DNA from 2 places in the Comamonas sp. NLF-1-9 genome. Region 2 is predicted to be linked to the other one. Evidence: predicted binding sites of a transcription regulator. Region 2 holds the regulator's gene; the other holds the start of a gene.
The links. Region 2 encodes LexA, which represses DNA repair genes until DNA is damaged. Its sites were predicted from a motif close to ACTGTATNNNNATACAGT; they were not measured.
Positions count from the first base shown of each region.

Region 1: imuA (translesion DNA synthesis-associated protein ImuA) is a predicted target of LexA. The motif match lies at 1,737-1,754, and genes of this name have one in related genera.

Region 1 covers NZ_CP078069.1:1,022,565-1,027,933, reverse strand. Annotated here, with positions in the region: gene KUD94_RS14690 (DNA polymerase Y family protein) at 1-857, opposite strand, end outside; gene imuA (translesion DNA synthesis-associated protein ImuA) at 862-1,692, opposite strand; gene KUD94_RS05025 (NAD(P)/FAD-dependent oxidoreductase) at 1,842-2,957, shown strand; gene KUD94_RS05020 (response regulator transcription factor) at 2,970-3,623, opposite strand; gene KUD94_RS05015 (sensor histidine kinase) at 3,620-5,369, opposite strand, start outside.
Region 2 covers NZ_CP078069.1:862,103-867,471, forward strand. Annotated here, with positions in the region: gene adk (adenylate kinase) at 82-738, shown strand; gene KUD94_RS04260 (asparaginase) at 925-1,875, opposite strand; gene lexA (transcriptional repressor LexA) at 1,964-2,638, shown strand; gene KUD94_RS04270 (hypothetical protein) at 2,771-3,019, shown strand; gene hrpA (ATP-dependent RNA helicase HrpA) at 3,098-5,369, opposite strand, start outside.

The DNA of each region.
Region 1 (5,369 bases), 160 kb from region 2:
CCCCGGTCTTGCTCGCCGGGCAGCAGGCTGCCGGCAGGGTCTTGCCAGGGCGAGAGCTGCAGCACGCGCAGCCCCAGGCGGTTGACCGGCGCGGCCAGCGGCGTGCGCGCCAACTGCTCGTCGATGAGGCGGCGCAGATGGGCCATGCGCTGCACCGGCTGGGCGGTGCGGATTTGCAGCTCGGCCCCGGGAGGCAGCTCTGCGCCGTTCAAACGCCGCTGGTCAAAGCGCCAATGCAGCGCAATGGCCGATGCGCCCAGCAGCCGGGCACCGAGCCAGACCTGCAGCCGCAGCAACAGGTGCTCCAGCGCCAGGTGCAGCTCGGGCGTGGTGCTGGCAAGCAGGGGCAGATCCAGCGCTTCGTCAAAGTGCTCGGGCAGTTGTGCCCAGGGGTAGACGTCGGGCGCGCGGCCTTCAGCCTGGTCCAGCGCCGCCAGCAGAGCCGCGCCCAGGCGCCGCGCCACTCCGGCGCGGGGCAGGGCGCGCAGTTCGCCCCAGGTGCTGCAGCCCAGGCGGGCCAGCACCGGCAGATGGGGCCGGGCGGCGCTCAGCGTGGCCAGCGGCAGGGCGTGGGGCGGTGTGCAAGCGCTCTGCCCGGGCGGCAGGCGCAGGCGTGCCAGGGCTATCAAAGATGAAGCGCCTTGCGCATGTCTGTCGGGCGCCGGAGCCGTTTTCTCTTCAAATATTTTGACCAGCAAGCGCCGGGGGCCGCCCCACAGACGCAGGCAGCTTTGCACCTCCATCAGCACCGCCTCGTCCACCAGCGCCACGCGCGGGGTGTAGGTCAGCATGCGCCAGGCCAGCAGTTGGCGGCCCTCGGGCGTGTCGTCGCGCGGGTGCAGGGCGATCCAGTGCATGGCGTCAAACGGCTCTTGCCAGTACCGCCTGGCGCGCGGAGTGGTTTTGCGCCCTGTAGCTCTTGCCATCGACAAGGCCCGCGCCGAGCGCCTGCGCGGGTGCCGGCCTGTGCGGGGTTTGCAGCGCCTCTTTGCGCGGGGCCTCGCGCGGCTGGCGGCTGGCGGCCAGCAGCGCGCGCAGGGCCGGCGGCTGGGCGGGCAGGTGCAGCGGAGCGCCCAAGGGCGGGCCGTGGCGCTTGAACAAGTCCAGCTTCAGGCTCTCGCCGTCGCCCTCCAGCAGCAGGCGCAGCGGCGCGGGCGAGGGCTGGGTGCGCGCGGCGTGCGGGCGCAGGGCGAACAGCGGCCGCGCCCGGCCGCGCGCCGCCAGATGCAGGCGGCGCAGCGCGTGGTCTTGCGCGTGGGGCAGCCACAGCAGCAGCGCGAGCACATCGGGGCAGCGCAGCGCCTGCTCTGCGGCCCACAGGCGCTGCAGCGGCGCTGTGGTGGTGATGCACAAGAGCCGTTCGGCGGGCAGGCCGCGCGCGGCCAGCGCCGGGCCAAAGGGCAGATGGGGCGCACCCACGAGCGCGATCACGCCGCGCTGCCCCTCCGCCAGTTGCGCCAGGGCGGGCAGCAGCAAGGCCCATTCATGCAGGCCGGGGCGGCGCTGCAACAGCTCCACCAGCGCCCCCAGCGGCCAGCCGCCCCCGGGCAGCTCGGCGTCCAGCGGGGCGTGGCTGCTGGGGAGCACCGCGCCTTCGGCCGCGCCCAGCGTGCCGCCGCGCCAGACCTGGGCAGGCAGGGACGCGAGCGCAGGGCGCGGGTCGTCCGAAACGAGGGGGCGAGGGGCAAACATGACCATCGGCGTAGCGCTGGGTGCTGTGGCTGTTGTGGCAATCAACTGTTGATTTGTACAGTATTGTGCCACCCTCTGCCAGAGCGGCTGCGGATAATCAGGCGCTTCTTCGGGCGGCTTTTCGCGGGATGCGGGCACGGAGGCAAACCATGGCGGACAGCGTGCAATGCGTGGTGGTAGGTGCGGGCGTCGTAGGCCTGGCGGTGGCGCGCGCGCTCGCTCTGCAGGGGCGCGAGGTGCTGGTGCTGGAGGCCGAAGCGGCCGTCGGCACGCAGACCAGCGCGCGCAGCAGCGAGGTGATCCATGCGGGCATCTACTACCCGGTCGGCTCGCTCAAGGCGCGTTTGTGCGTGCAGGGCAGCGCCATGCTCTACGACTACTGCGCTCGCCGCCAGGTGGCGCACCGGCGCTGCGGCAAGCTGATCGTGGCCACCAGCGAGCGGCAACTGCCGGCCTTGCGACAACTGGCCGCGCAGGCAAGCGCCAATGGCGTGCAAGGCCTGCGCTGGCTGGACGGCGCCGGCGTGCGCTCGCTCGAGCCCGCGCTGCGCTGCCACGGCGCACTGCTGTCGCCCGCCACCGGCATCATCGACAGCCACGCGCTGATGCTGGCGCTGCAGGCCGATTTGCAGCACAGCGGCGCCACGGTGGTGCTGCGCACCCGCGTGGACAGCGTCGCCCGCACAGCGCAAGGCTTTCGGCTTGGCATGCACGATGGCAGCGAGCTGCTCACCGCCTTGCTGGTGAACGCCGCCGGAGTGCAGGCGCCGGCGCTGGCGCGGCGCATCCAGGGGCTGGCGCCCGCTGCCATTCCCAGGTCGTTTCACGCCAAGGGCAATTACTTTGCATGCAGCGTGCGCGCGCCGTTCTCTCATCTGATCTACCCCTTGCCGGAACCCGCCGGACTGGGCGTGCACCTGACGCTGGACCTGGCAGGGCAGGCGCGCTTTGGCCCCGACGTGCAGTGGGTGGACAGCCCCGACGAGCTGCAGGTGGACGCCGCCCGGGCCGAGGCCTTCCATGCCGAAATCCGCCGCTACTGGCCCGAGCTGCCCGCCGGCGCGCTGCAGCCGGACTACGCGGGCATGCGCCCCAAGATCAGCGGGCCGGGCGAGCCGGCGGCGGACTTCCTGATCCAGGGTCCGAGCGCGCATGGCGTGCCGGGGCTGGTGAACCTGTTTGGCATCGAGTCGCCCGGGCTCACCAGTTGCCTGGCACTGGGCGACTACGTGGCCGTCTTGTCGGACGTGGAGGGTGCGCGCTGAGGCGCTGCCGGATCAGGGCGAGCCGGGCTCGCCATCACGTCCCGCAGGCTGCAGCTGGCCCAGCTTGTGCGCCAGCTCGATGGCCGATTCCACGCCCATCTTCTCGAAGATGTTGGCGCGGTGGAATTCGACAGTGCGCGCGCTGATGCCTAGGTGGTCAGCGATGTTCTTGTTGTAGTGGCCGCGCAGCAGCTCGCCCAGCACCTCGCGCTCGCGCGGACTCAGGGAGGCCAGCGCCTGACGCAGGCGCTGCAGCTCGCGCTCGCTGGCGCTGCGCGCCAGCAGCGCCTGCATGGCCTGCTCCACGCGGTCCACCAGCATGTTGTCCTGGAAGGGCTTTTCCAGAAAGTCCCAGGCGCCTTCCTTCACCGCCTGCACTGCGGTGGCTACGTCGCCATGCCCGGTCAGGAAAAGCACCGGCCAGGGGCAGCCCAGGGCCTTCAGGCGCTCGAAAGTCACGAGGCCCGAGAGCGGCTGCATGCGGATGTCCAGCAGCACCACCGCCAGGCCCCACTCGCCCTGCAGCGCGTGGACCGCATCCAGAAAGACGTCGCCGCCTTGCCATACCCGAGTCTTCCAGCCGCGCGAATCGAACAGCCAGGCCAGGCCGTCGCGCACGTCGGCATCGTCATCGACGATGTGGATGTCCATGGCAGTGGTGTTCATGCGTCGCTCTCCAGGGGCAGGATGGCGGTGAACAGCGCGCCGCCCAGCAGTGCGTCGCGCTCCACCTGGATGCGCCCGTGGTGCGCCTCGGCAATCGAGCGGCAGATGGCCAGGCCCATGCCCATGCCGCCGTGCTTGGTGCTGAAGAAGGCGTCAAACAGCCGGGCCTGGGCAGCCTCGGACACGCCGGGGCCGCTGTCGGCCACCGCCAGGCTCGCTTCGCCCGTGGCCGTGTCGGCCTGCAGGCGCACCTGTACCCGGGCCGGGGTGCTTGCGGCTTCTCCTGCCCAGTCCAGCGCGTTGGAGCACAGGTTGTGCACCAGGTGCTCCAGCAGCAGGGCGTCGCCGCGCACCAGCACGGGGCGGCTTGGCAGCTGCAGGGCGATGGGCGTGGCCTGGCCTTCCTGCGCCGTGCTCGCCGCGCGGCGCACCAGCATCGCCAGATCCAGGCGCGTCAGATGCAGCTCGCGCTTGCGCGCAAAGGCGTTCACGCGCTGCGTCACGCCGCCGGCGCGCTCGGCCAGCTGCGCCATGCGTCGCACCACGGGTTCCATGTCGGCCAGGGCAATCGTGCCCGCGCGCAGGCGGTTGAGCAGGCCGTTGGCAAAACTGGCCAGCGCGCCCAGCGGCTGGTTGAGCTCGTGCGCCAGTGTGGAGGCCACCTCGCCCACGGCCACCAGGCGTTCGGAGGCTTCGAGCTTTTCCTGCTGCTCGGCGGCCAGCCGCTGCGCATGCTTGCGCTCACTGATGTCCAGCACCGAACTCATCCAGCCGAGCTGGCGCCCGTCGGCGGCGAGCAGCGGCGCTTCGTGGATCAGCACGTCCACCAAGCGGCCGTCGCGATGGCGGTACTGCGCCTCCAGGCCCTGGGGCTGCGTGCCCGCGTGCAGGATGCCGCCGTGCAGCATGGCCAGCTCACCTGCCTGCTCGTCCGGCCAGTAGGGCATGGGCGCGCGCGCGCCGCGCAGCTCCTGCGCGCCGTAGCCCACCATGGCGCAGAAGGCCTGGTTCACGTAGAGGATGGTGCCTTGCAGGTCCCAGGCGCGCATGCCTATGCTGACCGAGCGCTCCATGGCCGAGCGCAGCGCCACCTCGGCTTGCAGGCGCTGCTGCACCTGCTGGCGCTTGGCAAAGTCGCGGCGCAGCGCCAGCAGGCTCACCAGCAGGCCGAGCAGGAACACCAGGGCGACGGCGAAGAACAGCCGTGGCGTGGAGGAGGTGTGCGAACCCAGCGGCGTCACCTGCAACAGCAGCTCCACGCCGGGCAGGTTCATGGGTGTGAGGTAGCTGGCGCCGTCCGGCAGGCCCGCGTCCGCCACGATGTGCACCTGCTGCTGCGCGATGAACCAGGGCGGCAGCAGGGCGTCCAGGGCCTGCTGCATGGACAGCGCCACCACGTAGAGCCCGGCCAGGCGAGCGCCGTCGAACGAGGGGACGGCCAGCCAGACGCGCCCGTCCTGGTCACCGCCCGCGTCTTGCAGGGGCCCGGCATAGCTTGCTCGCCGCAGGTTGGCGGCGGTGTCCTGCAGCAGTTGCAGCTTCTGGCGGTTTTCGGCATTCGATTCCAGGTCGGCCCGCCAGACGGCGAGGTCGCCCGCATCGCCGCGGGCATCACCCGGCTGCGCCAGCCAGGCCTGGGCCAACACCACGCCGGGGCTGCGCCAGAGCAGGCCGGCAGGGTGGGTGTCGGCCTCGCCCTGGCCCGGTGCCTGCAGCGCCTGCGGGCCGTCGATCGCGAGCTGGCGC
Region 2 (5,369 bases):
CACGCGTGCTATTCTCAAACGCTGTTCACGCACGGCCTGGCGCGTGCGGCCCGATTTCAAAACTGACGAGAGAGAGTCCCCATGAAATTGATCCTGCTTGGCGCTCCCGGCGCTGGAAAAGGCACGCAGGCTGCCTTCATCTGCAAGCAATTCGGCATCCCGCAGATTTCCACCGGCGACATGCTGCGCGCCGCCGTCAAGGCAGGCACGCCGCTGGGGCTGCAGGCCAAGGCGGTCATGGACGCGGGCCAGCTCGTGAGCGACGACATCATCATCGGCCTGGTCAAGGAGCGCATCGCCGAGCCCGATTGCGCCCAGGGTTTTCTCTTCGACGGCTTTCCGCGCACCATCCCGCAGGCGGACGCGATGAAGGCGGCGGGCGTCAAGCTCGATTACGTGCTGGAGATCGACGTGCCGTTCGAGGCCATCATCGAGCGCATGAGCGGGCGGCGCAGCCACCCGGCGTCCGGGCGCACCTACCACGTGAAGTTCAACCCGCCCAAGGTCGCCGGCAAGGACGACGTGACGGGCGAAGCGCTGGTGCAGCGCGAGGACGACAAGGAAGAAACCGTCAAGAAGCGCCTGCAGGTCTACAGCGACCAGACGCGCCCGCTGGTGGACTACTACCGCAACTGGGCCAGCGCCGACCCGGCCAACGCGCCCAAGTACCGCGCCATCAACGGCCTGGGCGGCGTCGACGAGATCACCGCGCGCGCGCTCGAGGCGCTGAGCCACTGAGAGCTTGAGAGGCAATCCCCCATGCCCGCTCTGCACGCCAAAACACCACCACTCTTGGTTGCAAATACTCGCCATGGCCCCAGCCATGACTGCGTTTTGCATCTCGATGGGCGGCGTTTTGACGCGCCTTTCGGGCACGGACAATTTCCTCGCAAGCTCTGAGGCGCCGGCGCGCAGGCTGCGCGCTCAGGCTTGCTGCATCAAGTCGAGCATCAGGCTGATGCGCGCCTTGACCGGGCTCAGGCCCTCGGCGTCGCGCCAGGGCCGGCCCGCGATCGCCGCCATGTGCCCGAGCGGGCAGCGCGAGGCAATGCGCACCTGCACCCCGGCATCCACCGCACGCGCGAGCGCCGGCTGCAGCGCCTGATGCAGCGTGCCGTTGCCGGTCGCGGCGACGACGATGCCGCGTACCCCGCCGGCCACCATCCAGTCGATCAGCGCGCCGTCGGCCCCGGCGTGGCTCAGGGCGATCTCCACCCGCGGCCAGGGCGCTTGATTGAAGGCGCGCGATTGCAGCAAGGCGCCGTGGCGCGGTGCGCCGGCCGCGGGCGCCGCACCGTGCGCCCAGCGCAACTGCCCGGCCTCCACCCAGCCGAGCGGGCCGCTGCCCAGCGAGGCAAACGCGTCGAGCCGCTGCGGATGCAGCTTGCTCACCGCGCGGGCGCCGTGCACCGTGCCGAGCGCGGACACCAGCACGCCGCGCGCCTGCGGGTGCGCGGCCAGCAACACCGCGTCCAGCAGGTTCTGCGGGCCGTCGGACAGCAGCGCGGTGGCCGGGCGCATCGCGCAGGTCAACACCACGGGCTTGTCCGCGGGCAGCAGCTCGTGCAGCAGCCAGGCGCTCTCTTCCAGCGTGTCCGTGCCGTGCGTGACGACGATGCCGGCCACCTGCGCGTCGGCCAGCAGCTCGGCGCAGCGCCGCGCAAGGCGCAGCCAGGTGGCGTGGTCCATGTCCTTGCTGTCGATCTGCGCGAGCTGCTCGGCTTGCAGCGCCATGCCGGCGGCCTGCTGCAGGCCCGGCACCGCCTGCACCAGCGCGTCTACGCCCAGTTGCGCGGCCAGGTAGGCATGGCCACCGGCCGCGCCGGTGCCGGCAATGGTGCCGCCGGTGCCGAGGATGACGATCTTTTTGTCCATGGTGCTTGCAACTTTCTCAAAACTGTCGAAAAATACAGCTACTGTATCGATACACAGTCACTGACCTGTAGCCCATCCGGAGCATTTCATGACCGACCAGCCCAAACTCACCGGCCGCCAGCAGCAGATCCTGGAACTGGTAGAGCGCGCCATCGCCCAGACCGGCGCGCCGCCCACGCGCGCCGAGATCGCGCAGCAGCTGGGCTTCAAGTCGGCCAACGCGGCGGAAGAGCACTTGAAGGCGCTCGCGCGCAAGGGCGTGATCGAGCTGCTCAGCGGTACCTCGCGCGGCATACGCCTGCGCGCCAGCGCGCTGCGCCAGATCCATGCCGAGCGCGGCGTGCAGCTCGGCCTGCCGATGGCGGGGCTGGCCCAGCTCACGCTGCCGCTCATCGGCCGCGTGGCCGCCGGTTCGCCGATTCTCGCGCAGGAGCACGTCGACCAAAGCTACACCATAGAAGGCTCGCTGTTCGCGCACAAGCCGGACTATCTGCTCAAGGTGCGTGGCATGTCCATGCGCGACGCCGGCATCATGGATGGCGACCTGCTCGCGGTGCAGGCCACGCACGAGGCGCGCAGCGGCCAGATCGTGGTCGCGCGCCTGGGCGACGAGGTCACCGTCAAACGCCTGCGCCGTAGCGGCGGCCAGATCGAGCTGTTGCCGGAAAACCCCGACTACCCGGTGATCCGGGTGCACCCCGGCGAGCCATTCGAGATCGAAGGCCTGGCGGTCGGCTTGATACGCAACACCATGCTGATGTAGGGCATGGCCGGCACGGCCCCGGGTGGCGGGCGTCTGGCCGGGCACGCTGCATGCGCCAGCGCGCTCGGTCAACCCTGGGGCGTGCTTTTCCTGTGGCAATCCTGCCTGTGTTCAAACCCTGTGGAGTCTCACATGCAGCTTGTTCAGTCCGGTCAGCGCCCGCTGCCTCTTTTTTCCCCGGCCCCGCACGGCAAGGTGCTCGCGCTGCGGCCAGTCGCGCGCCAGCGCCCCGCTGCACCCGCCCCTGTGCCGGCGCGGCCCTCGGCGCACCGGCCGCTGCGCCTGGTGCTGCGGCATGCGGACGATGGTTCCTGCCGGCTGATGGCTTCGGGCCGGCTGGCCGATGTCTGCGCCGAACTCAATCGCCTGGCGCTGGGCTGAGGTGCGGCAGTCGCGGGCCTGGGCGCAACGCGGCAAGAGGCCCACCAAGGCAGCCGCAGGCCAGCCGGCGCCGCTGCATCAGAGTTGCAACTGGGCCCAGATCTTGTCCAGACGCTTGCTGCTTGCGGGGTAAGGGGTGCGCAGCTCTTGCGCAAAAAAGCCCACGCGCAGCTCTTGCAGCATCCAGCGGTATTCCTGCATGCGCGCGTCTTCCTGGCCCTTGCGTTCGGCAAACAGGCGCCAGTAGCGCTGCTCCAGCGGTTGCAGCTCGCGCGTCCTGGCTTCGTCGCGCGCGGGGTCGGCGCGCAGCTTGTCCAGGCGCAGCACGATGGCCTTGAGATAGCGCGGGTAGTGCTGCAATTGCGCCCAGGGGGTGTCGAGCAGGAAGTTCTTGTTCATCAGGATCTGCAGTTGCCGGCCTGTGTCTTGCGTGGCCAGCGGGGCGTTGCGCGTTTCCTTGATCTTGCGCTGGGCCAGTGCGTACTCTTGCAGGATGGCGGCGCACAGGCGCGCCACTTCGTTGGCAATCAGGGTCAGGCGCGCGCGCCCTTCCTGGATGCGCTGGGCAAATTCCTGCGCGTTCACCGGCAGCGGCGGCTGCAGGAAGGCGCGCTCAAGCGCCAGGTCGATGATCTGCTTTTGCAGCTCCTCCTGCGTGCCCAGCGGCATGTAGGCCACGGCCATGCGCTGCAGGTCGGGGATGTTTTTGGCCAGGTATTTGAGCGCGTCCCTGATCTGCAGCGCCACCAGGCGCCGCAGGCCCACCAGGTGGCGCGCGGCTGCCAGCTCGGGCTCGTCGAACACTTCGATGCCCACGCCCTCGCCACGGTCGATCAAGGCCGGAAAGCCGACCAGACTCTGGTTGCCGCGCTGGATTTCCAGCAGCTCGGGCAGCTCGCCAAAGGTCCATGCGGTGTAGAGCGCATCGGCCTGTCCGGGCGCGGGTTTCTCATTTTCAGGAGCTGCTGGCGCTTGATTGGCAACGATTTCATATGGTTTAGTGCCTGAAACCGGCTTGGAATCTGCGCCAGCAGCTATCTTCAATGAAGCAAGCGCCTGAAACGCCCCGCGCGCCTGGCCGCCCCACTGCGCCTTGAGCGTGGCCAGTTGCCGGCCTTGCCCGAGCTGGCGGCCGTGCTCGTCCACCACGCGAAAGTTCATGAACAAGTGCGGGCTGAGCATGTCGAGCTTGAAGTCGGCGAGCTTGATGTCCAGCCCGGTTTCCTCGCGCGCCTGCTTGAGCAGCACGTCCAGCAAACCGCCTTGCTCGCGCCCGCCGCGCGAGAGCAGCAGATCGGCCAGGCGCCGGGCGTTTTCCGCCAGCGGCACGAAGCGGCTGCGCGGGCGCTGGGGCAGGCTTTTGAGCAGTGCCTGGATCTTGTCCTTGAGCATGCCCGGCACCAGCCACTGCGCGTCCTCTTCGCTCGCCTGGTTCAGGGCAAACAGCGGCAGCGTCAGCGTCACGCCGTCGCGCGCGTCGCCGGGAGCGTGCAGGTAGCTGGCGGCGCAGTCCACGCCGCCCAGGCGCACGAGTTTGGGGAAGCGCTCGGTGGTGATGCCCGCGGCCTCGTGGCGCATCAGCTCTTCGCGCGTGATGCGCAACAGCTGCGGCTCGGCCTTGACCGCCTGGCGAAACCATTTGTCGAAGGTCGCGCCGCTGTAGATGCCTTCGGGAATCGCCTGGTCGTAGAAGGCGTAGATCAGCTCGTCGTCCACCAGCACGTCTTGGCGGCGGCTCTTGTGCTCGAGCTCTTGCACCTTGTGCACCGCCTTGCGGTTGGCGGCGAGAAAGGGCCAGTCGCTGTCCCATTCGCCCTCGACCAGCGCGCGGCGGATGAAGAGCTGGCGCGCCTCGTGCGGGTCCACGCGGCCATAGCTCACGGCCCGGTGGTTGTAGACCACCAGACCGTAGAGCGTGGCGCGCTCGAGCGCGATCACGTCCGCCTGCTTCTTGCTCCAGTGCGGCTCCAGCAGCTGCTTCTTCAAAAGGTGCGCGCCCACCTCCTCCAGCCACTGCGGCTCGATCGCGGCAATGCCGCGCCCGTACAGGCGCGAGGTCTGCACCTGCTCGGCCGCAACGATCCAGCGCCCCGGTTTTTTGGACAGGTGCGCGCCCGGGTGCGGATAAAACCGGATGCCGTGCGCGCCCAGCCAGGCGTCCGCGTCTTCGCCCTTGAAGCCGATGTTGCCCAGCAGCCCCGCGAGCATGGACAAATGCACTGCCTCATAGCCCGCAGGCTCGGTGTTGAGCGCCCAGCGTTGCTCGCGCACCACGGTGAGCAACTGGCTGTGGATGTCGCGCCACTCGCGCACCCGGCGCAGGTTCAGGTAGTTCCTGCGCAGCAGCTGC